DNA from 3 places in the Buttiauxella sp. JUb87 genome. Region 1 is predicted to be linked to each of the others. Evidence: predicted binding sites of a transcription regulator. Region 1 holds the regulator's gene; each other region holds the start of a gene.
What was found. Region 1 encodes sigma-54, which starts transcription at its own class of promoters, with help from an activator protein. Its sites were predicted from a motif close to GTTGGCACANNTTTCGCTNT; they were not measured.

Region 2: hycA (formate hydrogenlyase regulator HycA) is a predicted target of sigma-54. The motif match lies at 7,401-7,420, and genes of this name have one in related genera.
Region 3: EC843_RS05355 (branched-chain amino acid ABC transporter substrate-binding protein) is a predicted target of sigma-54. The motif match lies at 7,387-7,406, and genes of this name have one in related genera.

Annotation. Positions count from the first base shown of each region.
Region 1 covers NZ_SNVY01000002.1:765,867-776,344, reverse strand. Annotated here, with positions in the region: gene elbB (isoprenoid biosynthesis glyoxalase ElbB) at 1-12, shown strand, start outside; gene mtgA (monofunctional biosynthetic peptidoglycan transglycosylase) at 9-737, shown strand; gene npr (PTS phosphocarrier protein NPr) at 743-1,015, opposite strand; gene rapZ (RNase adapter RapZ) at 1,012-1,866, opposite strand; gene ptsN (PTS IIA-like nitrogen regulatory protein PtsN) at 1,920-2,411, opposite strand; gene hpf (ribosome hibernation promoting factor) at 2,619-2,906, opposite strand; gene rpoN (RNA polymerase factor sigma-54) at 2,929-4,362, opposite strand; gene lptB (LPS export ABC transporter ATP-binding protein) at 4,537-5,262, opposite strand; gene lptA (lipopolysaccharide ABC transporter substrate-binding protein LptA) at 5,269-5,832, opposite strand; gene lptC (LPS export ABC transporter periplasmic protein LptC) at 5,801-6,376, opposite strand; gene kdsC (3-deoxy-manno-octulosonate-8-phosphatase KdsC) at 6,373-6,939, opposite strand; gene kdsD (arabinose-5-phosphate isomerase KdsD) at 6,956-7,942, opposite strand; gene EC843_RS11745 (calcium/sodium antiporter) at 7,958-8,935, opposite strand; gene mlaF (phospholipid ABC transporter ATP-binding protein MlaF) at 9,166-9,981, shown strand; gene mlaE (lipid asymmetry maintenance ABC transporter permease subunit MlaE) at 9,989-10,478, shown strand, end outside.
Region 2 covers NZ_SNVY01000002.1:221,511-231,988, reverse strand. Annotated here, with positions in the region: gene EC843_RS09440 (formate hydrogenlyase maturation HycH family protein) at 1-313, opposite strand, end outside; gene EC843_RS09435 (NADH-quinone oxidoreductase subunit B family protein) at 313-1,077, opposite strand; gene EC843_RS09430 (formate hydrogenlyase complex iron-sulfur subunit) at 1,077-1,619, opposite strand; gene EC843_RS09425 (hydrogenase large subunit) at 1,755-3,464, opposite strand; gene EC843_RS09420 (respiratory chain complex I subunit 1 family protein) at 3,482-4,408, opposite strand; gene hycC (formate hydrogenlyase subunit 3) at 4,419-6,227, opposite strand; gene EC843_RS09410 (4Fe-4S dicluster domain-containing protein) at 6,224-6,829, opposite strand; gene hycA (formate hydrogenlyase regulator HycA) at 6,911-7,366, opposite strand; gene hypA (hydrogenase maturation nickel metallochaperone HypA) at 7,950-8,309, shown strand; gene hypB (hydrogenase nickel incorporation protein HypB) at 8,302-9,165, shown strand; gene EC843_RS09390 (HypC/HybG/HupF family hydrogenase formation chaperone) at 9,156-9,416, shown strand; gene hypD (hydrogenase formation protein HypD) at 9,416-10,478, shown strand, end outside.
Region 3 covers NZ_SNVY01000001.1:1,117,850-1,128,327, reverse strand. Annotated here, with positions in the region: gene EC843_RS05395 (CusA/CzcA family heavy metal efflux RND transporter) at 1-470, opposite strand, end outside; gene EC843_RS05390 (efflux RND transporter periplasmic adaptor subunit) at 481-1,731, opposite strand; gene cusF (cation efflux system protein CusF) at 1,817-2,161, opposite strand; gene EC843_RS05380 (efflux transporter outer membrane subunit) at 2,196-3,581, opposite strand; gene EC843_RS05375 (copper/silver response regulator transcription factor) at 3,764-4,447, shown strand; gene EC843_RS05370 (Cu(+)/Ag(+) sensor histidine kinase) at 4,437-5,879, shown strand; gene ldtA (L,D-transpeptidase) at 5,974-6,903, shown strand; tRNA gene EC843_RS05360 (tRNA-Asn) at 7,001-7,076, opposite strand; gene EC843_RS05355 (branched-chain amino acid ABC transporter substrate-binding protein) at 7,532-8,653, shown strand; gene EC843_RS05350 (branched-chain amino acid ABC transporter permease LivH) at 8,817-9,731, shown strand; gene livM (high-affinity branched-chain amino acid ABC transporter permease LivM) at 9,742-10,478, shown strand, end outside.

The DNA of each region.
Region 1 (10,478 bases):
ATGACTGCATGAAGAAAGGGCGTATCGCGCTCTTGAGCTTTTTCAAGCGCTGGCTGTTGCGTGGTCTACTGGCACTGGCGGGAATTTGGCTGGCCGGGATAATCCTGTTTAGTTTTATGCCGGTGCCGTTTTCAGCAGTGATGGTCGAGCGGCAGTTTAGTGCCTGGTTCAGCGGTGATTTTAGTTATGTTGCGCACTCGGATTGGGTGAGCATGGACGAGATCTCGCCGTGGATGGGGCTGGCGGTGATTGCGGCAGAAGACCAGAAATTCCCTGATCACTGGGGGTTTGATGTAACGGCAATTGAAAAAGCTATTGCACATAATGAGCGAAATGAAAATCGCGTTCGTGGTGCATCCACACTCTCTCAGCAAACGGCGAAAAACCTATTCCTGTGGGATGGTCGTAGTTATCTGCGCAAAGGCCTGGAAGCGGGATTGACCCTTGGCATGGAAGTGGTCTGGACTAAACGCCGCATCCTGGCGGTTTACCTGAATATCGCGGAGTTTGGTGATGGGGTTTTTGGTGTGGAAGCCGCCTCGCAGCGCTATTTCCATAAACCTGCCAGCCGCCTTACGGCATCAGAAGCAGCACTTCTCGCAGCCGTTCTCCCTAATCCCATCCGCTTTAAAGCGAATGCTCCTTCCGGTTATGTACACCAGCGTCAGCAATGGATTTTGCGCCAGATGCGCCAGCTAGGTGGCGAATCGTTTATGGCGCAGCATGAGTTGAAGTGAGTTAATTAGTCTTCGTCAAAACCGGCATTGAATAGCGCGATAACGGCGTTCAATGCCTGTTCTTCTTCGGGGCCAGTGACTTCAATTTCAATGTGACCCCCTTTAGCAGAATCCAGCATCAGCAATGCAATGACGCTATTGGCTTCAGCTTCCGTGCCAGCCTCGTTGCGCAGCATCACTTCGGCGTCAAAGCTTTGTACCAGTTCGAACAGCTTCATCGCTGGGCGTGCGTGCATGCCCAGTTTGTTGGTTATCTCAACGGTCTGTTTTACGGTCATGTTTTACGTTTTTCCAGCGTGCGGTGACGGGATTGCACGTTCTTGCCGCGTGAACGGAAATAATCTGCCAACTGTTCAGCGATATAAACTGAACGGTGTTTACCGCCGGTACAGCCAATCGCCACAGTTAGATAGCTGCGGTTATTGGTTTCCAGCATAGGTAACCATAGCTCAAGATAGCTACGCGTCTGGTAGATAAAATTGTGGACTTCGGTATGACGGTCGAGGAACGCAGCAACAGGTCTGTCCAGACCGGTCATCGGGCGCAGCTTCGGGTCCCAGTGCGGGTTTGGCAGGAAGCGCACATCGAACACGTAATCCGCATCAATCGGAATACCATGTTTAAAGCCAAAGGACTCGAACACCATTGTCAGCTCACGTTCACGTTTACCAAGCAAACGGGTACGCAGCATTTCCGCGAGCTCATGCACCGACATCTCAGAGGTGTCGATGATCAGATCGGCTCTGGATTTCAATGGCTCCAGCAAGTCACTTTCTTCATCTATCGCACTTTCCAGCGAGAGATTTTTACTGGAAAGCGGGTGCAAGCGGCGCGTGTCACTATAACGACGAATCAGCGTGTTGCGATCGGCATCAAGGAACAACAATTGTGGTGAGAATGAGTCAGGCAGACTGGTCATTGCCTGTTCAAAGATCTCCGGATTTTCCGGCATGTTACGCACGTCGATGCTGACTGCCGCAGAAATTTGGCGTTCTGCGAGGGTTTTAGCAAGATCAGGTAATAGCACCACTGGTAGGTTATCTACACAGTAGAATCCCATATCTTCTAGTGCACGCAAGGCTACAGACTTCCCTGAACCAGAGCGGCCGCTGACAATCATCAGCACCATGTTTTCACTCCCCCAACTTTTCTTGCTGCGGCATACCCGTGACCGCAGCCAGATTATTCACTTTCACTACCTTGTTCTGTTTCGGTAATGATCTGATAAAGCTCTTCATCGCTCTGTGCAGAACGCAGGCGGCGGCAAATCGTTTTGTCAGCCAGACGTTTTGCTACCAGAGACAAAGTATGTAAGTGCGTTTTTGTTTGATCCGCAGGAACAAGCAGCGCAAACATCAGGTCAACCGGTTGGTTATCGATGGCGTCAAAAGCGATAGGGGTTTCCAGTTTAATAAACACCCCAACGGCACGAGTCGTATCTTCTTCCAGTTTCCCATGGGGAATGGCGATGCCATTTCCGATACCGGTACTGCCCATGCGTTCGCGCGTCAATACAGCCTCAAATACCACTTGTGGTGGCAGGCCTAGCTGTTTTGCTGCCAGTTCACTGATGATTTCCAGTGCACGCTTTTTACTCTGGCAATGTACGTTGGTACGGGTACATTCCTTGTTCAGGACTTGACTAAGTTGTAGAGCAGAATCGTTGTTCATCATAAGTTCACCTAAGCACCCTGTTATGCTAACGGCTCGTTACTCCACGCAACGAGCCGTCTTTACCCTTCATACTTCAAGTTGCATATGCGTTGGCTTCCTCGCTCACCCCAGTCACTTACCAGAGTAAGCTCATGGGGATTCACTGTGTAGCCGCCTTTCTGCAACTCGAATTATTTTGGGTAACTGCTTATACAGTTGCCCGGATTATCAGTGTTGTTTTAGTTTATCTTTATGTTTGGTTAACTGGCGAGCCAGTTTATCAATCAGACCGTCAATCGCCGCATACATATCCTGCCCTTCCGCGCTGGCATGAATTTCACCACCATTTACATGAAGCGTTGAATCGGCAATATGCGTGACTTTTTCCACTTTTAACACAATATAGACTTGGTTAATTCTATCGAAGTACTGCTCCAGTTTGGCAAACTTCGTACTCACAAATTCGCGCAGTGCGTCAGTGATTTCGACGTTATGTCCTGTAATGTTGAGCTGCATAGTGTCTTCCTTATCGGTTAAGTCAAACCAACTGTTTACGCTGATTTGACGGTGGTATGGATAAAGACTCTCGGTACTTCGCAACAGTGCGGCGTGCCACCATGATCCCCTGATCCGATAGCATAGTCGTTAACTTGCTATCACTCAGTGGTTTCGCAGGGTTTTCCGCAGCAATTAATTTCTTCACTAATGCACGAATTGCCGTCGAGGAGGCTTCACCTCCACCTTCGGTATTAACGTGGCTTGAGAAGAAATACTTCAATTCAAAAATGCCGCGTGGGCTATGTAAATATTTTTGCGTGGTCACTCGGGAAATGGTCGATTCATGCATTTCTACGACCTGAGCGATATCAGCAAGCACCATCGGTTTCATGTGCTCTTCGCCGTGTTCAAAAAAGCCTTGTTGCTGTTCAACGATACAGCGACTGACGCGCAGCAGCGTGTCGTTCCGGCTTTCCAGGCTCTTAATCAGCCACTTTGCTTCTTGCAGATTACTGCGAATAAATTGCGAGTCGCTGTCATTGCGGGCACTGGTGCCCATTGCAGCATACTGCTGGTTTATTTTCAGACGAGGGAGGCTGTCGGCATTGAGTTCTACAGTCCAGTGACCTTGCGTTTTTTTCACCAGAACATCCGGTATGACATATTCCGGTTCACCGGTCTGAATGGATTGCCCTGGGCGTGGGTCAAGAGACTGAATCAGGCACATTGCCTCTTTCAGCACCTCTTCTTTCAGACGGGTGACGCGCATCAGGCTGCGGAAGTCATGGTTAGCGAGCAGATCCAGGTGATCGCTGACAATCAAGCTGGCTTCGGTTAACCATGGCGTTTCGCGAGCGAACTGTGAAAGCTGTATGAGCAGGCAATCGCGTAGATCACGTGCGGCAACACCCACAGGATCGAAGCGTTGAACGCGTTTGAGTACGGCTTCCACTTCGTCGAGGGTGATTTCGTCATCACCCATGCTTTCCAGAATTTCTTCCAGAGAAACTGTGAGATAACCCATTTCGTCAACGGCATCGACAATAGAGGTCGCAATTGCTGTGTCAGTATCTGAAAACGGGGTGAGATCAACCTGCCACATCAGATAATCCTGAAGAGACTGGGTCGTTTCCCCCTGATAAACCGGCAATTCGTCGTCGATATAATCGCTTCCGGTTCCTGATGGAGTGCCTGCGGTGTAGATTTCGTCCCAACTGGTATCCAGCGGTAACTCGTCAGGCATTTCTTTTTGCTCAAGCGCCTCACGGGTATCTAACGCTTCGTTTTCACGTACTTCCTGAGTTTCAACTTCTTCATGCAGATCGGTTTGCTCAAGCAGTGGGTTACTTTCCAGTGCTTGCTGAAGTTCTTGCTGTAGCTCTAACGTCGAAAGTTGCAACAGACGAATTGCCTGCTGTAACTGGGGAGTCATAGCAAGTTGTTGGCTAAGCCGTAATTGCAAACCTTGCTTCATATTCAGAGCGAGCTTCCTCAGGTTATACTCGTCATACTTCGAGCTGCAGGGGTGTTGACTGCACTTCTTCACCCCAGTCACTTACTCAAGTAAGCTCCTGGGGATGAACTCCCTTGTCGCCTACCTGCAACTCGAATTATTTTGAGTATAAATATTATAATTTTTACTACCCTATCAGAGTCTGAACTCTTCGCCCAGATACACGCGCTTAACATGCTCGTCTTCCAGGATTTCGGCTGGAGTGCCATGGGCGATTAAATGGCCCTGGCTTACGATGTAGGCACGTTCACAAACAGCCAGCGTTTCGCGTACGTTATGGTCAGTAATCAACACCCCGAGCCCACTGTCGCGCAGATGCTCAATGATTCGCTTGATGTCGATGACGGATATTGGGTCAACACCAGCAAAAGGTTCATCCAGAAGAATAAATTTTGGATTTGCGGCTAATGCTCGGGCAATTTCGACACGACGACGCTCGCCACCAGACAATGACTGCCCGAGGTTATTACGCAAATGTTCGATGTGGAATTCTTCCATCAGCTCATTAGCGCGGTCATCACGCTGCTCAACAGAAAGATCGTCACGGATTTGCAGCACAGCCATTAAGTTATCGAACACACTTAAACGGCGGAAAATAGACGCTTCTTGCGGTAAGTAGCCGATACCTCGACGAGCACGAGCATGAAGTGGCAGAAGGCTGATGTCTTCATCATCAATAATAATGTTGCCGGCGTCACGCGGCACAATGCCAACCACCATGTAAAAGGTGGTGGTTTTCCCGGCACCGTTTGGGCCAAGTAACCCGACAATTTCACCCGACTTAACAGCCAGGCTGACATCTTCAACGACGCGGCGGCCTTTGTAGGCTTTGGCGAGATTTTTTGCAATTAAAGTAGCCATAACGAATTAGTTACTCTTTTTCTGCGCAGGGGCTGGTGCCGGAGCCTGGCCGTCTTTTTTCTGCAGTTGAGAAGGGACCAGAACGGTGGTGACACGTTTACCTTTTTCGCTAAAGGCCTGCATCTTCTGTTCTTTCACCAGATAAGTAATTTTGTCGCCTTTGATATTGCTGTCGACCTGCTCGAGATAAGCATTACCGGTCAGAACTACAAAGTCGTTTTGCAACTCATAGTGCATGGTCGCTGAGTGGCCGCTAACGGGTTTACCGCTATCTTGCATCTGATAGAACGTGGCTGGATTACCATAACCATCAATGACTTCTTTGCCTTCTTCGCCGCCAGGACGAGTCACAACCACTTTGTCGGCGTTAATTTTGATACTGCCTTGTGTCACGATCACATTGCCAGTGAAGGTGACGACGTTGCCCTGCATATCCAGCGACTGTTGGTCAGATTCAATGTGAATCGGCTGATCGGTATCACCGGTCAACGCAAATGCCGAAAAACTAGCGGCTAAAAGCGTACTGGTTAGTACTAAATTACGGCTGAGTTTGTTTATTTTGGATTTCATAGGATGTTCTAACCTTTTCAATCAGCTCGGCATTTTTGCTGCGTAAATTTCCACGCATTTTGAGGCCGGTGGAGTTAAAGCTGGTTCCATACAAGGTTACCTGGTCATCAGAGGCAACATCCTGAGTGACTAAATTAACCTGCGCATTGTCCGTGGTAATTTTGCGTAGCTGAGAATCCGGCGTCAGAGCCGTCAGCACCACATTCCCATACAAATACAGCATCCGATCGTTAGTAAGTTTGGCGCGATCCGCTCGTAAAGACCAGGTTGCCACTTTGTTTTCGTCATACTGCGTCATCACCGGGTTGGTAAACCACGAAATAGCAGTCTCAGAAAAATATTCAACGTGTTCCGAAACCAGCCGATAATTCAGAGCCCCTTCAGGACTGTAGGCGAGCGTCGTGGAATGTTCACTTTGATAGGTTGGCTCGTTGCTGTTTACCGTCGGTGTAGCAACGGGGTCTTTATCGACCAGATTTAAGCCAATCAACACTAATGCCAGCAATGAAAGCAGGATGATAACCCAACGTCTGGTCTTACTCATATAGATAGCCCTTTGGCCTCATCAAGCTTTCCTTGTGCCAGTAACAGAAGATCACAGACTTCGCGAACCGCCCCACGTCCGCCAGCAATACGTGTAACGTAGTCGGCACGAGGAATCAGTAAAGGATGAGCGTCGGAAACCGCCACACTCAAACCCACTTTTGCCATCACTGGCCAGTCGATTAAATCATCACCAACGTAAGCAACATGTTCCGCGGGGATGGCGAGCTTATCTAATAGATCGTGAAAAGCCAAAAGCTTGTCAGATTGCCCTTGATAGAGATGGGTAATCCCGAGTGTTGCGCATCGGTCTTCAAGTAGCTTTGCTTTGCGGCCGGTAATAATCGCGACTTCGATGTCGGAAGTCAGCACGCAGCGAATTCCGTAACCGTCACGCACGTTGAATGCTTTCAGCTCTTCGCCGCTATTACCCATGTAAATCAGGCCATCAGACATGACACCGTCAACATCTAAAATAAGCAGGCGCACGTTTTCTGCCCGCTCCATCACGCGCGTGCTCACCGGGCCATAACAGGTGGCAAGTGACGCTTCATGGTTACTCATTAAGGCTAATCCTTTGTTAAACCACGCCAGCGCGTAGCATGTCATGCATATGTACCACACCGAGAAGTTGGTCGCCATCTGCAACCAATACCGAGGTAATGTGGCGAGATTGCATCAAATTGAGCGCATCCACAGCCAGTAGTGATGGACGGACCCTAATTCCACCGACAGTCATGACATCTGCGATATTCAGAGAGTGGAGGTCAACGCCCATATCAAAGACGCGTCGTAAATCGCCATCGGTGAAGATCCCTTCGATTTTCATCAGGGAGTCACAGATTACGGTCATACCCATATTTTTACGCGTAATTTCCAGTAGAGCATCGCGCAAGGACGCATCTTTACTGACATGAGGGATCTCATCACCGCTGTGCATGATATCGCTGACGCGTAGTAACAGTTTACGACCCAATGCGCCGCCTGGGTGAGAAAGTGCAAAATCTTCTGCAGTAAAGCCGCGAGCTTTAAGCAACGCAACGGCAAGGGCGTCACCCATAACCAGTGTTGCTGTGGTGCTGGAGGTTGGAGCCAGACCAAGAGGGCAGGCTTCTTGCGGGACTTTGACACACAAATGGATATCTGCCGCTTTACCCATAGAACTATCCGGGCGGCTGGTGATGCAAATGAGCGGCACCTGTAAGCGCTTGAGAACGGGAATCAATGCCTGAATTTCGTTTGATTCGCCGGAGTTTGAAATCGCGATAACAATATCCTGGGGGCTCACCATTCCGAGATCGCCGTGGCTTGCTTCACCAGGGTGGACGAAAAATGAAGGTGTGCCGGTGCTGGCAAACGTTGCCGCCATCTTTTTACCGATGTGACCAGACTTACCCATGCCCATTACGACAACTTTACCCTGGCAATAAAACATTTTTTCACAGGCTGCCGAGAAGTCTGTGTTGATGTATTGCTCAAGTTGATCCAGGCCTTCACGTTCGATCTTCAGGACTTCTTTGCCTGCTTGCTGAAAGTCAAAACCCGGTTGTAAATCTATCTGTGACATAATTTCCGTTCCGTTTTACCCAACGACCGGTGATGCAACAAACCACAGCACCACAATCCATACGAAGAAACTACATGTTAACAGAGCGCCTGCTGTCTTGCCGATAGAGCGAGGCTTTCGCCAGCAAAGTACGGCGAAAATGACACTGACGACCAACATCACCCAATAGTCACGTGCAAAGACAAGTGGGTCGATTTCACCTGGTGCGATTAGCGCAGGAATGCCCATTACCAGAACAATATTGAAAATGTTTGAGCCAATAATATTACCAATCGCAATATCATCTTCGCCTTTACGGGCACCCGCGATGGTGGTGGCTAGTTCAGGCAGGCTAGTGCCAACCGAAATAATCGTCAGGCCAATCACTAACTCACTCACGCCAAAATAGTGCGCCAACACACTGGCGTTATCGATAACCATGCGTGTGGCCATCGGCATAATAATTAGGGCAACAGCGAGCCATAAAAATGCGACGGGGCGGTTTCCTTCTCGGGGAAGTTCTGCCAACTGTTCACGGGTCAGTTTGTCGGCACCTTCATTTCCGGCAAGGCGCGTTATTTTAATCGTAAACAGCAGATACGCCACTGATACCGTAATCAAAATAACACCATCAACAACGCTTAGCTGGTTGTCAAAAAGCAGCCAGCCAATAATTGCGCTGACAACTAACATTAGGGGTAACTCGCGCCGTAGAATATCGGAATTCACGGTAAATGGATGCAAAAGAGCCGCTAAGCCAAGAATTAACAAAATATTGGTGATATTTGAGCCTAACGCGGTCCCTACCGCTAAATCCAACTGACCATGCAGGGCTGCAGAACTGGCGACGATGAGCTCTGGTAGTGAAGTGCCAATACTGACCACAGTCAAACCGATTAGCAGTGGTGGAACCCCAAAACTGCGACAAAGTATTGATGCGGCAAACACTAATCGGTCAGCGCCATAGACGACCAAAAGCAAACCAATAATTAACAGAGCTGTAGCTAACAGCATGCAGAATCCTTAATTCAGGTATAATCGCCGGTCTTGTGCTGTGAAAGTACCGGCAGAGCATACAGTTCTGTAGGGCCGGGCATGATTCTTAATTCTGACTTTATGTGGCAGAAAAGTAAAACAAATGCCAGTTTTCGCTAATCAGGACGGGTATTATTCTGCAAGGATATTGGATTGGAACTCAGTTTCCAGTAAATGCTTCGTCCGTGAACTTGATAAAAGGAAAGATGATGAGCCAGACGCAGACTAATCTGGTCGAAATTCGCGGAGTAAGTTTTACTCGCGGCAGTCGGCGCATCTTTGACAATATTTCACTGAACGTACCCCGCGGTAAAATTACCGCCATAATGGGGCCTTCAGGGATTGGGAAGACAACGCTATTGCGGCTTATCGGTGGTCAAATTCAACCCGACAGCGGTGAAATCCTGTTTGACGGTGAAAACGTCCCCGCCATGTCTCGTTCGCGTTTATACAATGTTCGTAAACGCATGAGTATGCTATTCCAGTCTGGCGCGCTATTTACCGACCTCAATGTCTTTGAAAATGTGGCGTATCCACTACGTGAACATCGCCGCCTGCCGGAAGAGTTGTTGCACAGCACCGTGATGATGAAACTTGAGGCGGTGGGGTTACGTGGTGCCGCTAAACTGATGCCTAACGAACTCTCCGGTGGTATGGCCCGACGTGCAGCTCTAGCTCGAGCCATCGCGCTCGAACCCGATCTGATCATGTTTGATGAACCATTTGTTGGTCAGGACCCTATTACTATGGGGGTATTAGTCAAACTGATTTCAGAATTGAATAGCGCCCTTGGCGTCACGTGTATTGTGGTTTCTCACGACGTCCCAGAAGTACTGAGTATTGCCGATTACGCCTATATTGCCGCGGATCAACATATTGTGGCTGAAGGCACGCCTGCTGCCCTGCGTGAAAATTGCGACCCGCGAGTGCGCCAGTTCCTCGATGGTATTGCCGACGGGCCAGTACCGTTCCGCTATCCGGCAATGGATTATCGGAATGACTTATTATCAGAAACAGGGAGTTAAGTTGCTCATGTTCTTTAATGCACTGGCATCATTCGGACGGCGGGGGTTGAAAACCTGTGCGTCATTTGGCCGGGCTGGGATAATGCTTTTTAATGCGCTGGTGGGGAAACCGGAATTCCGCAAACACACACCATTGCTTATTCGCCAACTGTATAACGTTGGTGTGTTGTCGCTGATTATCATCATTGTTTCTGGTTTGTTTATCGGCATGGTGCTTGGTCTGCAAGGTTACCTGGTGCTGACGACCTACAGCGCGGAATCAAGCCTCGGTATGTTGGTCGCCTTGTCATTACTGCGAGAGCTTGGTCCTGTCGTTGCTGCATTGCTGTTCGCCGGGCGTGCCGGTTCAGCACTAACCGCAGAAATCGGCTTAATGAGGGCAACAGAACAACTTTCCAGTATGGAAATGATGGCGGTTGATCCTCTACGCCGGGTCGTTTCACCGCGTTTTTGGGCTGGCGTGATTTCACTACCCTTGCTGACGCTTATTTTTGCTG
Region 2 (10,478 bases), 540 kb from region 1:
CAGTTTGATTCGGTTTTGCGGCATCAAATGCTTTTGCCAACAAAACCACATGGCTCTGATCGATAACGATTTCACCGTAACGCGGCACACCTTCCATTTTGCGCCGCGCTTCGCTGCCCTCTTCAAGCGTGGCAATCCACGCTTTGTAAGGCTCAAACGAACACACTAAATTTTCTTTCAGGCAGTCGATAACGCCGAGATGGTGGCCGATTGCCAGGCTGTAATAAACCACCTGTTGCGCATCACTCGGGGTGTTGTCGTTTTCATCGACAAACTTACGGCTAAGCTGGCAAAACACCACCGACTCGCTCATTACACGCGCTCCTGCTTAACCAGTTCTTCCAGATGCGTGACGATCTCAGTCAGACGCGGATCGTTCTCATGTGCCAGCCACTGCTGAACACTGCCGCCACCGGCGGTGAGATTTTCCATATAGCTGTCAGCAATCTGGCGGCCATAGCGATAACCCGCAAGGCTGCGAGCTGCGCGGTCGATACGAACACGCAGTGGCTGAACCATATCCGGATGCAGGATTTGCGCCGGTTGTGCATCCATTTCACTGGCTTCGCGCGCGTGGATTTTTTGCTCCAGCAAGCCTAGCGCCATAGCAAAACCATACAGCGTTGCCGCAGGTGTTGGCGGGCAACCAGGAATGTAGACATCGACCGGGACGATTTTGTCGGTGCCGCCCCAGACGCAATACAGGTCGTGGAAGATACCGCCGCTGTTACCGCACGCGCCGTAAGAAATACAGATTTTTGGGTCCGGCGCTGATTCCCAGGCACGCAGCGCGGGGGAACGCATGGCGCGAGTCACAGCGCCGGTAAACAGTAAAATATCCGCATGACGTGGTGACGGAACAACTTTAATTCCGAAGCGTTCTGCATCGAAAAGTGGTGAAAGGGTGGCGAAAATTTCAATTTCACAGCCGTTACAGCCACCGCAGTCAACGCGGTAAACATAGGCAGAACGTTTAATCTTTTTCAGCAACGACGTTTTCATCGCGGCGATGGATTCATCCACCGTCATTGGCACTGGCATGCCGTTGTCGTCGCGTGGGCCGAGTAACATACTCATTAGCTGGCCTCTCTAATTTGGCGGCTAAGGTCGATTTGGTCGGAAGAGACCAGGCTTTGCTGGCGTTTACATTCCGGGCAGGTTTCAAACGCAGCGCGATGCGCTTCGGCAAGTTTGTCGCCGTTGTGCTCAAGCAGGGCAATGGCGTAATCAATCTCTTTTTGCACCGCGAAAGGCTTGCTGCACTGGCGGCAGTTGCACAGGTCAAAACGCGCCTGTTGCAGGAAATCGGCTTTGTTCCACACTGCCAGTTCATATTCCTGAGAAAGCTTGATGGCAGCCGTTGGGCAGACTTCTTCGCAGCGTGCGCAGAAAATGCAGCGCCCAAGGTTGAAAGTCCACGCCAGTTGGCCGGCCACCAGATCGGTTTCCACCGTTAATGCGTTGGATGGGCATGCGTTAACGCATGCCGCACAGCCAATGCATTGCTGCGGATTATGTTCCGGCTTGCCCCGGAAGTTTGGGTCCACGGCGATCGGCTGTAGCGGGTACGACTCAGTGGCCACGCCGCCTTTAATGGCTTTTTTGATGAAGTTAAACATGGTGACTCCGGTGTTTTGCTTTGGCTGTATTTGCCCTCACCCCGGCCCTCTCCCCCTGGAGAGGGGGAAAAGAAGGTTCCCTCTCCCTCAGGGAGAGGGTTAGGGTGAGGGTTGCATTAGCCAAAGGCATCTCAATCATTTCAGCGGCGAATTGGTGCGTTCAATGCTGTAGCGCTCAAGCTCTTTGTACGGCACCACTTTGGTCTTGCGCTTACGCACATCAACCACCGTCATGCGGTCGGTACAGGAGTAGCAAGGGTCAAGGCTACCGATGATAAGCGGCGCATCAGAAACAGTGTTGCCGCGCAGCATGTAGCGCAGCGTCGGCCAGTTGGCGTAAGTCGCCGCACGACAGCGCCAGCGGTACAACTTCTGGTTATCGCCGGTCATCGACCAGTGAATGTCATCGCCACGCGGCGCTTCAGAGAAGCCCAGTGCAAAACGGTTTGGAATATAGGTGAAACCGTCTACCGCCAGCGGGCCGCCAGGCAAGTTATCCAGGCCGAAATCAATCATGTTCAGCGCGGTATACACTTCGTTGATGCGTACTTTCAGGCGCGACAGAACGTCGCAGCCGGTTTCGCTGTGGACTTCCATTGGCAGCAAACCGTAACCGACAAACGGGTGATCGGCGCGAGTGTCACGGGCATGACCGCTGGCGCGAACCATTGGACCGACGTTACTGAAATCACGAGCGATTTGCGGGTCAAGACGGCCAATACCAACGGTACGCTGTTCGATGTTTGGCGTGCTCATCAGAATATCGACCAGGTCTTTCACTTCGCGGCGCATTTGCTGTGCGAGCTGGCGTGTCTGGATCATGTCGTCTTTCAACAGATCGCGACGAATCCCGCCGATCAGGTTCAGGCCGTAAGTCTTACGTGCACCGGTGAGGATTTCCGCCATTTTCATCGACATCTCACGCACGCGGAAGAACTGCATAAAGCCGGAGTCGAAGCCGACAAAGTGGCAAGCCAGGCCGAGGTTCAGCAGGTGGCTGTGCAGGCGTTCAACTTCCAGCAAAATCGCACGGATCATCTGGGCGCGTTCTGGCACCACGATACCCATCGCATTCTCGACAGACGTGGTGTACGCGGTGCTGTGGGCGAAGCCACAGATGCCACAAACGCGGTCAGACAAGAAGGTGACTTCGTTGTAGCCCATGCGGGTTTCAGCCAGTTTTTCCATGCCACGGTGAACATAGAACAGGCGGTAATCGGCATCAATGATGTTTTCGCCATCAACGAACAGGCGGAAGTGGCCCGGTTCATCGCTGGTAACGTGCAGAGGGCCAATTGGCACCACGTTGTTTTTCTTGCTGCCCAGCTCATTGATGAACTGATAGGTTTCCTGATCGCTGGTTGGGGCAGGGCGCTGACGGTAATCCATGCTGTCTTTGCGCAGCGGATACAAATCGTCTGGCCAATCATCGGGCAGCACTAAACGGCGCTCATCTGGCAGGCCAACAGGTTGCAGGCCGTACATATCACGCACTTCACGCTCGCCCCACACCGCCGCTGGCACACGCGGCGTGACGGACGGGAATTCAGGCTTGTCGGCATCGACTTCTACACGCACGGTAATCCAGCATTTCACGCCAGTTTCCATTGAAAGCACGTAATAAACCGCATAGTTGCCGCACAACTGGCGCTCATCGTTACCGAACAATACGGATAACCAGCCGCCCTGTTGGTAGTAAAGCCATTCCACCACTTCTGGCAGCATGTTGAGCTTCACGTTGACGGTGATTTGGTCTTTGGTCTGCCACGCTTCGTCGATCACCGCATGAGGAAATTGCTTATGCAAAGCGGCGAGATAGTGTTGGCCAATCTTTTCTTCAGACATAGATAAATTCTCTTAAATCACGCCGCCAGCAAGGAGACGAAGGCTAAAAAGGCAAAGCCAAAACCGGCCCAGGTAATGCGCGAAGTTTCCAGCATGCGTAAACGCGCCATGCTGTTTTCGAACAGCGCGATAATCAGCACGCCAAGCACCAGCTTAACTGCCGCCAGAACCAGCGCGATGACGAGACCGCCCCAGCTAAATTCGCTCATCTGGCCCCACGGCAGGAACACGCCAACGAACATTTGCAGCACCACCAATTGCTTGAGGGAAATACCCCATTTCAGCACCGCAAAACCCGCACCGCTGTATTCGGTCAATGGGCCTTCCTGCAACTCTTGCTCGGCTTCTGCGAGGTCAAATGGCAGTTTGCCCATTTCGATAAACGTGGCGAAGGCACAAGCGGCGAATGCCAGAATCAGCGTTAAACTCTGCGCAGTTGGCCAGTGGTAAATGGTGGAAGCGATATTGCTGATGTGGGTGCTGCCAGCGACTTGTGCGGCAACCCACAATCCCAGAATCAGGATTGGCTCAACCAAGACGCCGAGCATCGCTTCACGGCTGGCACCGATACCGGTAAACGGGCTACCGGTATCCAGACCTGCAATCGCGAAGAAGAAACGGGCGATGGCGAACAGGTAGATAAGGGTGATCAAATCGCCCAACGACGGCAGCGGTGAATAGAGGGTGACGACCGGCAGCGCGGTGGCAATCGTCAGCATGACGCCAACCATCACAAACGGCATCAGGCGGAACACCCAGCCTGACGCGGCCGGGGCCACGCTCTGGCGGCTGAATAACTTGAACAGGTCACGATATTCCTGCATCACGCCAGGCCCGCGGCGGTTGTGCATGCGGGCGCGAGTGACGCGGGTAATGCCAGACAACAGCGGCGCAACGGCAAACAAAACCAGCGCCTGAATCAACGAAAAGAAAATGGTATTCATCTCAGGCTCCTTAAGCGCAAACCGCAACCAGCAACACCGCCAGCTCAATCATCGCCAGGCGACGGAACGTACCGGCTAAGCAATCGCACTGCCAGCCAGGCACCCATTTCACCGGGTTCAGGGTTTTGCGAAGTTTCAGCAGTGGCGCGAATGCCGCTTTCACTGGTTGAGCAAAACCACCCGCAGTAATCACCATCGCTTGTTCGTGGTCGTAACCGCAGACCCAGGCCGTGCCGCGTGAGCGGTTTGGCAGGCGGTCGCCACGGAAAATCACCATCAAAATCAATGGCAGTAGTGGGCTGGCAATCAGCAACAGGGTGATCATCGGTTGTGAAACGGTGGTGTTAGCCGTTTGCAGCGGCAGTGGAATGGCGTTCTGCAACAGCGGAATCAGCCATGGCGCAGCAACACCGGCAATCACACAACAGGCGGCCAGTGCAGCCACACTCAGGTTCATCAAGAACGGTGCAGATGTGGCGTTTTCAGCTTCCGGTGTGCGCGGTGCGCCCAGGAAGGTAACGCCATACACTTTCGCCATACACATCACCGCCAGCGCGCCAGTAATCGCCAGGCCTACAGCCAGCAACGGGCCTAAGAAGCGAGCGATAAACAGCGGCAAGGTGCCGAGGTGGAAGAACGACTGATAAATCACCCATTCGCCAGCAAAACCGTTCAGCGGAGGCAGAGCAGCCATCGCCATCAGGCCAATCAGCATGGCGATGGAAATCAGCGGCATACGCTTGCCAATCCCGCCCAGTTTTTCGATGTCGCGATGGCCGGTGCGGAACCAGACAGCGCCTGCGCCGAGGAACAAGGTGGTTTTGAATACGCTATGGTTGAACAGGTGATACAAGCCACCAATCATGCCCAGCGCAACCAGCGTGGATTCGTTTAATGCCAGACCCATCAGGCCAACGCCGAGGCCGAGCAGAATAATGCCGATGTTTTCCAGCGAGTGGTAAGCCAGCAGGCGGTTGATATTGTGTTCCATCAGCGCGTACAGGCCGCCGATAAACGCTGTAATCATCCCCAGAACCACCACCAGAATGCCCCACCACAGCGGAATCACGTTGCTGATCAGTGAGAAACTCATAATGCCGAACAAACCAATTTTCAGCACCACTGCAGAAAACAGCGCCGCAGCAGGAGCAGACGCATTGGCGTGTGCCTGAGGCACCCAGCCGTGCAGCGGGATAATGCCTGCCAGCAGGCCAAAACCAACCAGACCCAGCAACCAGACGACGGAGCTGATTGGCGCGCCATTGGTCAACAAATGCAGTTCGGCGTAGCTCAGCGTGCCGTACTGTTTCCACAGCATCCAACAAGCGATGGCCAGTAGCACGGTGCCGAGGCGGCCCAGCGCAAACCACAGCTGCCCGGATTTCTGGCAGCCCGTCAGGAAGTAGCCGCTGAGTGCGACGATTTCTGCCAGCACCACTAACATGCCGAGGTTATCAGCCACCAGTGCCGCAACCGCCGCCGCCATCACCAGGTTCACCAGCAAGCCATTGGCTTTGACTGCCTGATGGCGATGCCAGTCGATATTAAACAGCGAGATAAACAGACCTGGCAGACCCAACGTCACCAGCCAGATGCCGTTAAAGGCGTTGAGCTGTAAATGCAGTTGCCAGACTTGTGCCATACCGCTAAAGCCGGTTAAGGCATCGAAACCGGCAATCAGCACCAGCACCGAACTGATAGCTCCGCCAATCCCGGCGATAAAACCGCTCAGCGGTTTATTAAATGCCGTGATTCCTGCCAGCACTGCGCTCAGCACAAATCCCATTAGTGCCCAATGAATCAGGATAAATGCACTCATTTTTTTACCTCAGGCTGGGTAAACAGGGTGAGATCGCCAAGCGTGGTGCTCAGGGTCAATTCACGTTTGCGTTTGCTGGATTTGGCAATGTCATTGTTATCTACCACACGCAGCGCTTTAGTTGGGCAGGTGCGCACGCACGCCGGGCCGTCTTCGTCGAAACTGCACAAGTCGCATTTCACGGCGATAGCGCGGATGCCCGGCGCCCAGTCGATAAGCGTGCTGACACGCGCAGGGGCTGGCGGTGCAGGAGGCGCTTTCGGGCTGTTGGCATTAGCCGGGATATGAATGGGGCGGCTGCCGGAGAATTCGATAGAACCGAATGGGCAGGCGATAGCGCACAGTTTGCAACTGACGCACAGGCTTTCATTAAGCTGTACTGCGCCATCAACGCGTTTAATGGCATTTACCGGACAGACGCCAGCACAAGGCGCATCTTCACAGTGATGGCACATTTGCGGCGCGGAATCATTCGCGTCACGCATCACTTTCAGGCGTGGCATGGATTGCAGGCCGTGCAGGCGGTGCGTTTCAGAGCAAGCCGCCTCGCAGGTATGGCAACCCATGCAGAGTTTGGAGTCGGCGATTATAAAGCGATTCATCATTTTCATCATTTTCATCATTTTTGACGAAATAGTGCCGACGGCTGCCGTTTCGACAGTTTTCGACACCCCGTATGACTATCAAGCCTGAGAGCTTTGTTGCAGTTGGCCCATCGACACAGGCGTGTCGCTGTGAACTGCGCTGTACAGGCTTTCGTATACCGGATGGATTTTTTCGAGGTAATGCTCGAGCACATCGTCGCGACTACGGTTGCTGATGGTGCTATCGATACGGCCTTCGTCATCAAGGATTGCTTTAGCAATCAACACTCTGTCTTCGCCGTTACGCTTCTCGACGTAGTACTCGATGGTGTGGCTGTTGAAGCCTTCTGCCAGGCGGACGTGAATGACGAAATGGTCAAATAAGAAGAAGCGCAGTGAATCATCAGGGTTGCATCCCACGGCGTGATGCAGTTTGGCCTTAGAAAGGGTGATGCCCTGAATCAAGCTATTGCAGTAATGTTGCCACTGCGTGAGCAAGCGTTGGTGCTTGTCGGCAATGTATTCGGCTTTTTCGCTCAGTTCCCAAATGTTCATTATTAAATCACTCTGTTTTTGCTGTTGCGTCTACAGAGCACGTTTCGTGCCAACATTGTATCTTTTTGAAATTATTGATTTTTGTATTAATTGCGAGTGAGTAACCACAGGATTGACATGTCATTTCGACATGTTTGACGGGGGAATGTCAGCATTGTTTATGCTGAGTAAGGTGGTGTTCCGTTCACCCGGGAGATCTCAGGTCCTTCATATATCTGCGAACGGTGAACGTGCCAGGTGGCTCACGCCAGCCCCCTGGCAACCCCGGCGCCCGGTGATTAAATTGCCGCTGCGCGGTAAACCCCAGCTTATCCCCAACGTTCAGGGTCGTTCGCGACTCGCTCCCGGCGATCGCTCTCTTTCGCTGCTCCCGGCAGCTCAGCCCTGACTTATGGGTAACGCTGGGGCAATTTATACCGGGACTCAAGGTCAAAACCGGTTCGGCTTTTGACGTTCACCGTTTCGGTAAGTTCAGGGGTCGGTAAACTTTCAGTGAACGGAATAAATTCGGTCTGTCAGAGAAATGGATATAAACCCTGGCATCATCCTTGCATTACCTCCCCCCAGATACCCCGGAGGCAACATGCACGAAATCACTCTCTGCCAACGCGCACTGGAACTCATCGAAGCTCAAGCCCGCCAACACGGCGCGACACGTGTCACCGCCGTCTGGCTGGAAGTGGGTGCTTTCTCCTGCGTTGAACAAAGCGCGCTGGAGTTCTGTTTCGAACTGGTGTGCCGCGACACCCTCGCTGAAGGTTGCCAGCTTCATATCCATCAGCAAGAAGCGGAATGCTGGTGCTATGACTGCCAGCAGCACATCACCTTGTTAACCCAGCTAGTCCGGCGTTGTCCGTTGTGCGAGGGCAGCAATTTACGCATCGTTGCCGATGATGGCGTGCAGATTAAGCGTCTGGAAGTAGAGGAGACGAATCATGTGTAGTACTTGTGGTTGCGCTGAAGGCAACCTGTATATAGAAGGCGACGAGCGCAACCCGCATTCTGGATTCCGTAGCGCACCTTTCGCGCCAGCCGCACGGGCTTTAACGCCAATCACTGGAGTTAAATTTGCCCCCACCACCGATGAACAAGGCGACCTGCATTATGGCCATGGTGCCGCAGGCACTCACGCGCCAGGCATGACTCAACGCCGGATGCTGGAAATCGAACTCAACGTGCTGGATAAAAATAACCAGCTCGCCATCTATAACCGCGAACAGTTCGCGAAACAGCAGCAACTGGTGCTGAACCTGGTTTCCAGCCCCGGCTCCGGTAAAACAACACTGTTGACGGAAAGTCTGAAACGCCTGATTGGCCGTGTACCTTGCGCGGTGATTGAAGGCGACCAGCAAACCGTAAACGATGCCGAACGCATTCGCGCCACCGGCACGCCAGCGATTCAGGTGAACACCGGTAAAGGCTGCCACCTTGATGCGCAGATGATCCGCGACGCCATGCAACGCCTGCCGCTTGAGCGCAACGGCATTCTGTTTATCGAAAACGTCGGCAACCTGGTGTGTCCGGCGAGTTTTGATTTGGGCGAACGCCATAAAGTGGCGGTGCTTTCGGTGACCGAAGGCGAAGACAAACCGCTGAAATACCCGCATATGTTTGCCGCCTCTTCATTAATGCTACTCAACAAAATCGACCTGTTGCCATATTTGCAGTTCGATGTTGAGAAGTGCCTCGACTACGCTCGCCAGGTGAACCCGAATATTGAAATCCTGCTGGTTTCTGCAACGAGCGGTGAAGGTATGGACGAATGGCTGAACTGGCTGGAGACGCAGCGATGTGCATAGGCATTCCGGGTCAAATCGTCGAACGCTTGCCGGATGGCAGCGCCAAAGTCGACGTCTGCGGCATCAAGCGTGATGTCAACCTGATGCTGGTGGGCGACGCCCAAATCGGCCAGTGGGTGCTGGTGCATGTCGGTTTTGCGATGGCGATTATTGATGAAGCCGAAGCTCGTGACACGCTCGATGCGCTGCAAAACATGTTTGAAGTGGAACCCGATGTCGGCGGCCTGTTGTTTGGGGAAGAACGCGGATGATGCATTTTGTTGATGAATACCGCGCGCCAGAAAAAGTCATGCAGTTGATAGACGTACTGCGTGAGCGTGCGCCTAAGCTGGCCTACACAGCACAACGCCCGCTGCGCATTATGGAAGTGTGCGGTGGGCATACTCACGCCATCTTTAAGTTTGGCCTCGATCAACTGCTGCCGGAAAACATTGAGTTTATCCACGGGCCGGGTTGCCCGGTTTGCGTGTTACCGATGGGCCGTATTGACGCATGTATCGAAATCGCCAGCCATCCCGAAGTGATTTTTTGTACCTTTGGCGACGCTATGCGCGTGCCGGGCAAAAATGGCTCACTGATGCAGGCCAAAGCTCGTGGTGCAGATGTGCGCGTGGTGTATTCGCCAATGGACGCCCTGGCGATGGCGAGCCAGAACCCGGAGCGTAAAGTGGTGTTCTTCGGCCTCGGTTTTGAAACCACTATGCCGACCACGGCTATCACCCTGCAACAAGCCAAAACGCAGGGCATCAACAATTTTTACTTTTTCTGCCAGCATATAACGCTGATTCCTACACTGCGCAGTCTGCTGGAGCAGCCCGACAACGGCATTGATGCTTTCCTGGCACCAGGCCATGTCAGCATGGTCATAGGCACAGAAGCCTATGACTTTATTGCCACTCAACATCATCGCCCGCTGGTGGTTGCCGGTTTTGAACCGCTCGACTTGCTGCAAGGCGTGGTGATGCTAGTGGAGCAGAAAATTCATCAGCACAGCAAAGTGGAAAACCAATACAAACGTGTGGTGCCGGATGCGGGTAATAACCTTGCGCAGCAGGCGATTGCCGAAGTATTTACTGTGCGCGGTGATGCCGAATGGCGCGGGCTTGGCACTATCAGTGATTCTGGTGTGCAACTGACAGAAGGTTATCGCCAGTTTGATGCCGAAGACCATTTCAAACCCGCACCGCAGCAGGTTTACGACGACCCGCTCGCCCGTTGTGGTGATGTGCTCACCGGGCGTTGCAAACCGCACCAGTGCCCAATGTTTGGCAAAACCTGCAACCCGCAAAATGCCTTTGGCGCGTTGATGGTGT
Region 3 (10,478 bases), on a different contig from region 1:
CGTAATTCGGCGAGATCATGTTTACCGCTGCGGTCAACCAGCGCGTACTCAAACACCCAGCCCACGCCGGTCGCATCAGGGCCAATCTCGGTGTTAACGCCCGCAGGCAACTTAGCCTGCACCTGGTTGAGGTACTCCATGACCCGCGAACGCGCCCAGTACAGATCGGTGCCATCTTCGAAAATCACGTAGACGTATGAGTCACCAAACTGCGAGAAACCGCGCACCGTTTTGGCGCCAGGCACTGAAAGCATGGTGGTGGTCAGCGGGTAAGTCACCTGGTTTTCAACAATCTCAGGCGCCTGTCCTGGGTAGCTGGTCTTAATAATCACCTGAACGTCCGAGAGGTCAGGTAAGGCGTCTACCGGCGTGTTGATAATGGTCCAGGTTCCCCAAATGCTCAGGAACAGGGCCGCCATCATTATCAGAAAGCGGTTAGCCACAGAGCGCCTGATAATCCATTCAATCATCTTCGTCTCCTTACTTTTCTGGATGCGCGTTGGCGGAAGCATTGCTCTGACGCATACGATCCAGCGCTCCGCTAATATTGGCTTCCGAGTCAATCAGGAACAGACCACCGACAACAACGGATTCACCTTCACTCAGGCCCGATTCAATCCCCGTCTGGTTTTGGGATTCATGCAGTACTTTGATTTGCTTCGGCACAAACTGGCCTGCATGATCAACGGTAATCACCCGTTGTTCACGGCCATTGTCGATAACCGCCTGAGAAGGGATCAGCAACATTTCCGGGCTTTGGGTATTGAGCTTCAGGTAGGCGTTCATACCGGGTTTCAGTTGTTCATCTTTATTATCGACTTGCAGGCGCACTTGAAGGGTTCGCGTAGCCGGGTCGAGGCTCGGCAGGATTAACCATTTTTCGATGGTGAAAGTTTTGCCAGGGTAAGCCGGGACAGAAATCTCAAACTGGGAGGACTCTTTGAGCAGATACACGATAGATTCGGGGACGGCGGCGCTAATCCACACCGGGTCCATGCCCTGAATCTGGGCAACCACTTTATCTTTTGAAATGTTCATCCCGGTTCTCAGATCAAACGCGGTGATCACGCCATCAATCGGCGCTTTAATCGTGAAGCGGGTCTGAATAGAACGCGTGCTGCGTAAGCGCTGAATATCTTCTTCAGACATCCCCGCCAGACGAAGACGTTCGAGCACACCTTTGAGTTGTGTCGCGGAGCCACCGGTTTCAGACAGTAATAGATATTCGCTCTGCGCCTCGACCCATTCAGGGATCGTAATATCCACCAGCGGGGTGCCTTTTTTTACTTTATCGCCAATCGTCAGCGGATAAACTTTTTCAATAAACCCCTCTGAACGCGCTTGTACAATAACAAACTGGTATTCGTTAAAACTGACATTGGCGGGAATCGTCTGGGAATAGGTCAAGCGCCCCATTTGGACTTTTTCAGTTTTCAGCCCCAGATTTTGCACTTGTGCCGGATTGATACGAATGCCCTGATTATTTTCGCTGCTACCTTCATCGGCATATTTCGGCACCAGATCCATATCCATAAAGGGCGACTTCCCGGGCTTATCAAACCTGGTATCGGGTTTCATTGGGTCATACCAAAAAAGCACCTTACGCTCGGTCGATTGCGTGGCCATTTTAGGGACAGAAGCAAAATAGCGGTAAGCAGCAACGGATATTATCCCTCCGACGATCAGACTGCTGATAATAAGCGCAGTATTTTTTATTTTTAAAGAAGCCATATTTCTTCCTGATAAATAAAATGGCAAGCGGGATTTGTAGGGTGGATAAGCGATAGCGTCATCCACCATTTTGAAGTGAACCTCACTAATTAGCCTTAATTTCCTGAAGCAGAGAAGTATTACCTTGCTGAATAAAACTAAAATTTACATTATTCCCAGCTTTCAGTGATTTAATATTGGCGTCTAATTCGCTGAAGGTAAATCGCATGGTCATTGCTGGCCAACTGACTGCCGGAATAGCCTCATGTGCAATCGTAATTTTCTTGTTTTTAGTATCAATATCTTTGATGACACCCTTGGCCGTAATCACTTGCTGTTGTGCGGCGGTAAGGGTGGCAACCGCATCGCTTTGGGGCGATTCTGCTGCCTGAACTCCGGCAACCATAGCAACTGAGAAAATGCCAAATAAAGCAATTTTAATTGAACGCATATTAATGATTCCTCTGATATCAAAACGAAAATAATTATTGAGTCCAGCCGCCACCCAGAGCCGTAAACAAGGTGATTTCATTAACTTGTTGAGAATATCTCAGGTCGAGTAATGATTGCTGTGTTGAAAATAGTGAACGCTCTGCATCGAGTACCTCGATATAACTCACGGCACCGCTGGAATATAACCCTTTGGCACGTTGTAGCGTGATTTGCAGTGAGGCAAGATAACGTTGCTGTGCCGTAATTTGTTGGCTGATGGTTTCACGCAGCGCAAGAGCATCAGCAACTTCTTTAAAAGCGGTCTGAATTTTTTGCTCGTAATTGACAACAGACTGCTGCTGGCGAATTTTTGCCAGTTCAAGGTTGGCACTATTACGCCCGGCATTGAAAATAGGAATTTCAATTTTCGGGACGAAATTCCACATCCCACTGGCAGGATTAAACAGGCTTGAAAGCTCGGTACTGCTGCCTGAAACCCCACCCGTCAATGAAATAGAAGGGAAGAATGCGGCCCTGGCGGCACCAATATCGGCATCGGAGGCTTTTAACAGATGTTCGGCTTCCAGAATATCGGGCCTTTGCAGCAAGATCTCAGAAGATAAATTCGGCGGAAGCTGTACCGGATTAATATCTTTGTCGCTGTGGATTTGGTCATCAGGTTGAGCGGTATAAGTTCCCAGTACCAGTTGCAGTGCATTGTTCGCTTGTGCCAGTTCACCTTCTCTTTTGGCGATTTCTGCACGGGTACTTTCAATCAAGCCACGAGATTGTTCTAACGCCAGTAAGTTAGTACTGCCGGTGATAAGCTGTTTTTCCACAAAGGCATAAGATTGCTGGTAATTCTGGAGTGTTTCTCGGGCAATATTCAATTGCTCAGCCGCCAGTCGCTGGTTGAAATAGCTCTGCGAAACATTAGAAATCAGCAGAATATGCACTGCCCGCTGTGCTTCCTCACTTGCAAAGAATTTTTGCCGGTCGGCATCACTCATGTTTTTCAGTTTGCCGAAGAAATCCAGTTCAAAGCTAAGGGCCATACCTGCTTCATATTTTTGGTCAGTGGAACTGTCACTTTTTAACCCGCCACTGTAGGTAGTTTCTGCCGAGGCGTTGAGCTGCGGGTATCTGTCGGCGTCCGTGACATTGTATTGCGCACGGGCTTCCTGAACTTTTAACGCCGCCATCCGCAGATCTCGGTTGTTTTGCAGTGCGGTATCGATAAGCCTGATGGCCTGCGGATCGGCAAAGAAGTTACGCCAGCCGGTGTCCTGATAACCGGCCGTTGCCGGAACCAGTGCATTTTTCGAGAGTGAGAAACGCTGCGGGACTGGCGTTTCAGGGCGCTGATAATCGGGTGCCAGCGAAATACACCCTGTCAGAATGAATAACGTACTCAGTGTTAAAAGCTTAAGTTTGAACATGTCACTTCTCGTCCCTGCAAGCCGGTTACATCAGGCTGATAAATTCTGCAGACACTTTACGGGAGCGACTCTGTTGGGTGAGTGACAGGATAATGACAAAGCTGTCATTTTGCGCTTATCTCATTGATCTCGCCCTGTTGCCCACTAGAATGGCACCACCACACTGAAAGGGAGGAGAGGTTGTGAAAATATTAGTCGTCGAAGATGAGGCCAAAACCGGTGAATATCTGTGCAAAGGTTTGAAAGAGGCCGGTTTCGTCGTTGATCTCGCAGACAATGGTTTGACGGGTTACCATCTGGCGATGACCGGTGATTACGACCTGGTGGTACTGGATATCATGCTTCCTGACGTGAATGGCTGGGAAATCGTCCGCATGCTGCGGGCCGCGAAGAAAGGGATGCCGGTCCTGCTGCTTAGCGCCTTAGGCACCATTGAGCATCGTGTGAAAGGTCTTGAGCTGGGCGCGGATGACTACCTGGTAAAACCTTTTGCTTTTGCAGAGTTGTTGGCTCGCGTCAGGACGCTGTTACGCCGTGGCTCGACAGTAATCGCCGAAAGCCAGTTTCAGGTGGCCGACCTGACACTTTTTTTGGTTTCCAGGAAAGTGACCCGTGGCGCAAGCCGTATCACGCTGACCAGCAAAGAATTCACACTACTGGAGTTCTTTCTGCGCCACCAGGGCGAAGTCTTGCCGCGCTCTCTTATCGCCTCCCAGGTTTGGGACATGAATTTTGACAGTGATACCAATGCCATTGATGTTGCGGTGAAGCGGTTACGCGCCAAAATTGATAACGATTTTGAACCTAAATTAATCCAGACCGTTCGCGGTGTCGGGTATGTTCTTGAGGTGCCTGATGAAGATTAGCGCGAAACGTCGACCTTTATCTCTGGCAGTCAGGTTGACCTTATTTATTAGTCTTTCGACTATTCTCGCTTTTCTGATCTTTACCTGGGTGATGATAAATTCAGTAGAACAACATTTTTCTGAGCGGGATGTTTATGATCTGAAACAAATCAGTTCAGTGCTGGAAAATATCATCAAAGAACCGAAAAAAAGTGAAGCGCAGAAAATAGAAAAGCTCAGTGACATCCTGACCAGTTACCAGAATATTACGGCTTTGCTTCGTGACGGGAATAATAATATTCTTTATCATTCGTCTAAAGGTGCCGACCTGAGTGCTATTCTTCCCTCACAATATCCGGGTGCAGGAAAGGTACTATTGTGGTCCGGGAAAATGAGTGAAAATGAAAAACACTCTACTATGGCGAATAAAAACACCATTTACCGAATTATAGAAACACCCATTAAAACATCTGAAAATACCCATGAGGCGCCTTATATTTTATTGACGGCAATGTCCTTTGACTACCACCAGCATTACATTGATACGCTAAAGGTGGACCTTATTTATATTGCCCTGGCAATCAGTGTTTTGATTGTTCTCATTGTTTTATTTGCAGTTTATAAAGGGCACCAGCCATTAAGAAATGTCAGCATGAAAATAAAAGACATTTCTTCTGAGAACTTAGATGTCAGACTGGAGCCAGACCGGGTGCCGATTGAGCTTGAACAACTGGTTATTTCTTTTAATCATATGCTTGAACGGATAGAAGATGTGTTTATCCGCCAGGCTAATTTTTCTGCGGACATCGCCCATGAAATACGCACGCCGATTACCAACCTGGTGACGCAGACGGAAATTTTATTAAGCCAATCAAGAAGTAATGATGAGTTGAAAGAGGTTCTTTACTCTAACCTCGAAGAATATAATCGCATGGCGAAGATGACCAGCGACATGCTCTTCCTGGCTCAGGCGGATAATAACCAACTCATTCCTGAACAAGTGACGCTCGACCTCAGGGATGAAACCAGCAAAGTCTTCGAGTTTTTTGATGCCTGGGCTGAGGAGCGCGGCGTCCGCCTTGCTATTAACGGCGATGCTTCCAGAGTCAAAGGTGACCCACTGATGCTGCGCCGGGTGATTAATAATCTTGTCTCCAATGCGATTCGCTATACTCCCGGCAACATGACCGTCACCGCGCATATTAATGAACGCGAAAGATGGGTTGACCTGATTATTGAAAACCCAGGAACACCTATACCTGAAGAGCATCTCAACCGATTGTTTGATCGCTTTTATCGCGTTGACCCGTCAAGGCAAAGAAAAAGTGAGGGCAGTGGGATTGGCCTGGCCATTGTAAAATCTATTATTACCGTCCACCAGGGTAAAATTAGCGTGGCTTCAGATGCGGTTTCAACTCGTTTTACCATCTCACTGCCCAAATTTTCCGACTGACTCCCGCTTATTATTTTGTAAGACTTTCCTCACAAAAAACTCAACGGAGGGTTATATTTAGCTTATCTATATCATGTTTGAGAACAGGGAAATGATGATTCGATTATCCTGGCTGGCTCTGGTGCTTGCCTCCGTTAGCAGTAGCGCTCTGGCAGTCAGCTATCCGCTACCACCCGAGGGTAGCCGCCTGGTCGGTGCGCCGTTAACCATTAGCGTTCCGCAAGGGAATACCCAGCCGCTGGAGTATTATGCCGCGCAGTACGGGCAAGGTTTCAGCAATATGCTGGAAGCCAACCCAGGTGTCGATCCGTTCCTGCCAAAAGCGGGTATCCAGTTGATCATTCCACAGCAGGTGATTTTGCCGGACACCGTACGCCAGGGCATTGTGATTAACGTCGCCGAAATGCGGCTTTACTACTACCCACCGGAGAGCAACACGGTAGAAATCCTACCTATTGGTATTGGCCAGGCTGGGCGCGAAACGCCGCGTAACTGGGTGACGAGGGTGGAGCGTAAGCAAGAAGCTCCGGGCTGGACACCAACGGCGAATACCCGGCGCGAGTACGCGAAAGAGGGTAAAACCTTGCCAGCCTACGTGCCACCAGGTGAGGAAAACCCGATGGGGCTTTACGCGATTTACATCGGCAAGCTGTACGCTATCCACGGCACTAACGCCAACTTTGGTATTGGCCTGCGCGTCAGCCAGGGGTGCATCCGTCTGCGTAAAGACGACATAAAATATTTGTTCGATAACGTGCCGGTGGGGACGCGCGTGCAGTTTATTGACCAGCCGGTGAAAGCAACCGTCGAGCCAGACGGGCGGCGTTGGCTGGAAGTGCATGAGCCATTGTCCCGCAACCGTGCGGAGTTTGAATCTGACAATAAAGTCCCACTGCCTATCACCCCAGCACTGCGCAATATGACTGAAGGTTACGGTGTGGATGCCGTCATGGTGAGTGCCGCGTTAACCCGCCGTTCCGGGATGCCGGTGCCGATTAGCATGGTATCCGGAAAAACCGGGTAGTTTTAAATACTGGGATAAGGGCAGGCGCGGGAATTCGAGACGCGAAAAGTAAAAACATAAAAGCCCGCTTAAGTTTCCTTAAGCGGGCTTTCGAATTTGGCTCCTCTGACTGGACTCGAACCAGTGACATACGGATTAACAGTCCGCCGTTCTACCGACTGAACTACAGAGGAATCGGTTAACGGGGCGCATATTAACGATTAGCTCGTGGCATGTCAAAGGGTTCGCGCAAAACTTTTTTGTTTGCTCTTTTTATAGTCAACTTGTTGAGTTTTAACACGAATTGTCCTGGTCTGGGTTGAACTAACAGCATCCCTTCATTATGTAAGTTCTTTATTGGTGCAAAGCCGCTTCGTTCATCACTTATTTGCTTTATTGTTAAGCAGATGTGATCCCCGCTGTAATTTCATCGCGTTGTGCCGAGCGCCTTACCAGCGCACTCTATACTGACATATGTCGAAACATTGACATTTGGTTAACAATTCTGGCAACCATTTTGCTTAATGTTCAAGGCCGTGATTAATCACAGGGAAAAGCAGTTTGTATTTTGTTCGCGTTTTTGCTTTTGAAAATGGCTCTTACACCGTTTTGCATAAACCTCTTTGCTGATTTGCTAAGGAACATACAAATGTCGCTGAAATTTATCAGAAGTCCTCTTTCTCTTGTGTTGGCTGGTTGTCTGGTGACGGCGTTTTCCGCCCACGCCGATATTGTGATTGGTGTTGCTGGGCCATTTACCGGGCCGAACGCGACTTATGGTGATCAGTACTGGCATGGCGCGACGCAAGCCGCGGAAGATATTAACGCCGCCGGTGGCATCAACGGCGAAAAAATCAAGCTGGTGCAGGGTGATGATGCTTGTGAACCAAAACAGGCAGTGTCAGTTGCTAACCGTCTGGTGGATCAGGATAAAGTGAATGCTGTGGTCGGGCATTTTTGTTCTTCATCTACCGTACCGGCCTCAGAGGTGTATAACGACGCCGGTATTCTGACTATCACCCCTGGGTCGACTAACCCAATTATCACTGAACGAAACATGAATGATCTGTTCCGCATGTGTGGGCGTGATGACCAGCAAGGGCAGGTCGCCAGCGATTTTATTATCGACAAGCTTAAAGCCAAGCGTGTGGTGATCATTCATGACAAAGATACCTACGGGCAGGGGCTGGCGGATGCCACCAAAGCAGCGCTGGCGAAACGCGGCGTCAACGATGTGATGTACGAAGGGTTGTCGCGCGGCGAAAAAGACTTTAATGCGCTGGTGACCAAAATCAGTGCACAAAAACCTGACGTGGTGTTCTTCGGCGGTTGCCATCCGGAAGCGGGGCCACTGGTACGCCAGATGCGTGAGCAGGGCGTGCAGGCCAAATTCTTCTCCGGCGACTGTATCGTCAACGAAGAGATGGTTACCGCGGCAGGCGGACCGCAATACACCAACGGCATCTATATGACCTTCGGCAAAGATCCGCGTTTAATTGCTGACGGCAAAGCGGTTATCGATAAATTCCGCGCTAACAAATTTGAGCCAGAAGGCTACACCCTCTATTCCTACGCCTCTGTGCAGGCTATCGCTGCGGCATTTAAAGCCACTGGTGGCACCGACTCGGCTAAAGCCAGCGCCTGGCTGAAAGCTAATCCGGTGGATACTGTGATGGGCAAAAAAGCCTGGGATAGCAAAGGCGACCTGAAGGTGTCGGACTATGTCGTTTATGAATGGGACGACAAAGGCAAATACAAAGAAGTCCAATAAGGTTCGCTGGACAACAATACGCTATTGGGGTTTGTCGGGGGGATAAGCGGTAGCGTCATCCACCATTTACGCCTGTGATTGCAGGTGAAAGTGTCGGGTGACGCTTCGCTTACCCGACCTACAAAAGAAGTTTGTCCGCCGCCCTAAAAGAGATTGCCTATCTATGGACGCATTCTTCCTGCAACAGTTGATTAATGGCTTAACGCTAGGTTCCGTCTACGGGTTGATAGCCATTGGCTACACCATGGTTTACGGCATTATCGGCATGATTAACTTCGCGCACGGCGAAGTGTATATGATCTCCGCTTATCTGTGCGCCATCGGCCTGGCGCTACTGTCGTTCTTCGGCCTGCAATCATTCCCGTTACTGATCCTCGGCACGTTGGTATTTACCATTGTGGTGACGGGTGTGTATGGCTGGACCATTGAGCGCATCGCCTATAAACCGCTGCGCAACTCGACGCGTTTAGCGCCGCTGATCTCCGCCATTGGCATGTCGTTGATTCTGCAAAACTATGCACAAATCAGCCAGGGGCCGCGCCAGCAGGGCATTCCCACCATGCTTGATGGCGTGCTCCGTTTGCATATTGGCGATGGTTTTGTGCAAATCACTTATACCAAAGTGTTCATCCTGATTGCTTCGTTTGCTGGCATGTTGCTGCTTACCTGGATAATTGGTAATACCAGGCTGGGACGCATGTGCCGTGCGGTTCAGCAAGACCGCAAAATGGCTTCGATTCTGGGGATTAATACCGACCGCATTATCTCGCTGGTGTTTGTGATTGGTGCGGCGATGGCGGGGCTAGCGGGTGTGTTGATCACCATGAACTACGGTACTTTTGATTTCTACGCCGGTTTTATTATTGGCATCAAAGCGTTCACGGCGGCAGTGCTGGGCGGGATTGGCTCGTTGCCTGGCGCGATGCTTGGTGGGTTAATTCTTGGTATTGCCGAGGCGCAGTTCTCGGGCATGGTGAATTCCGATTACAAAGATGTGTTCTCGTTTGGATTGCTGGTGGTGATCCTCATTTTCCGTCCTCAGGGGCTGCTTGGCCGACCTTTCGTTGCCAAAGTGTGAGGGAGAAAAAATGACAACAGAAACGGTTATGCATGAAGGTTTTTCCCTCAAACGCTGCGTGCTGGACGCGATTTTCGCCGGTCTTGTCGCATTGATTGTTTTTGGCCCGATAGTAGGTGTGGTGCTGGATGGCTACAGCTTTAATTTCGAAGGGCAGCGGCTGGTGGTCATTATCGCAGTGGTGATGGTCGGGCGTTTTTTATTGAGCGCTTTTTTGACCACACACGCCGGGATACGTTTTTTGAGCCGCTTTGAAACGGATAACTCGGGTGTGTATGTGCGCCCACCGGAATACAAAAGCCGCCTGCGCTGGATTATTCCGCTGGTGATTGCACTGGCAGTTTGTTTCCCGTTTGTGGCGACCAAATATGTACTGACAGTAGCGATCCTCGGGCTGATTTACGTGCTGCTTGGCCTTGGGCTGAATATTGTGGTGGGCCTCGCGGGGTTGTTGGACCTGGGTTACGTCGCCTTTTACGCCATTGGCGCGTATGGCCTGGCGCTGGGGTATCAATACCTCGGGCTGGGTTTTTGGTCGATGTTACCGCTTTCGGCGCTGATGGCGGCGGCGGCAGGTGCGCTTCTTGGTTTCCCTGTATTGCGTATGCACGGTGATTACCTGGCAATTGTGACGCTGGGATTCGGGGAAATTATCCGTCTGGTGCTCAACAACTGGCTGACGTTTACCGGCGGCCCGAACGGGATCTCCGCACCGCCGCCGACGCTGTTTGGCCTTGAGTTTGGACG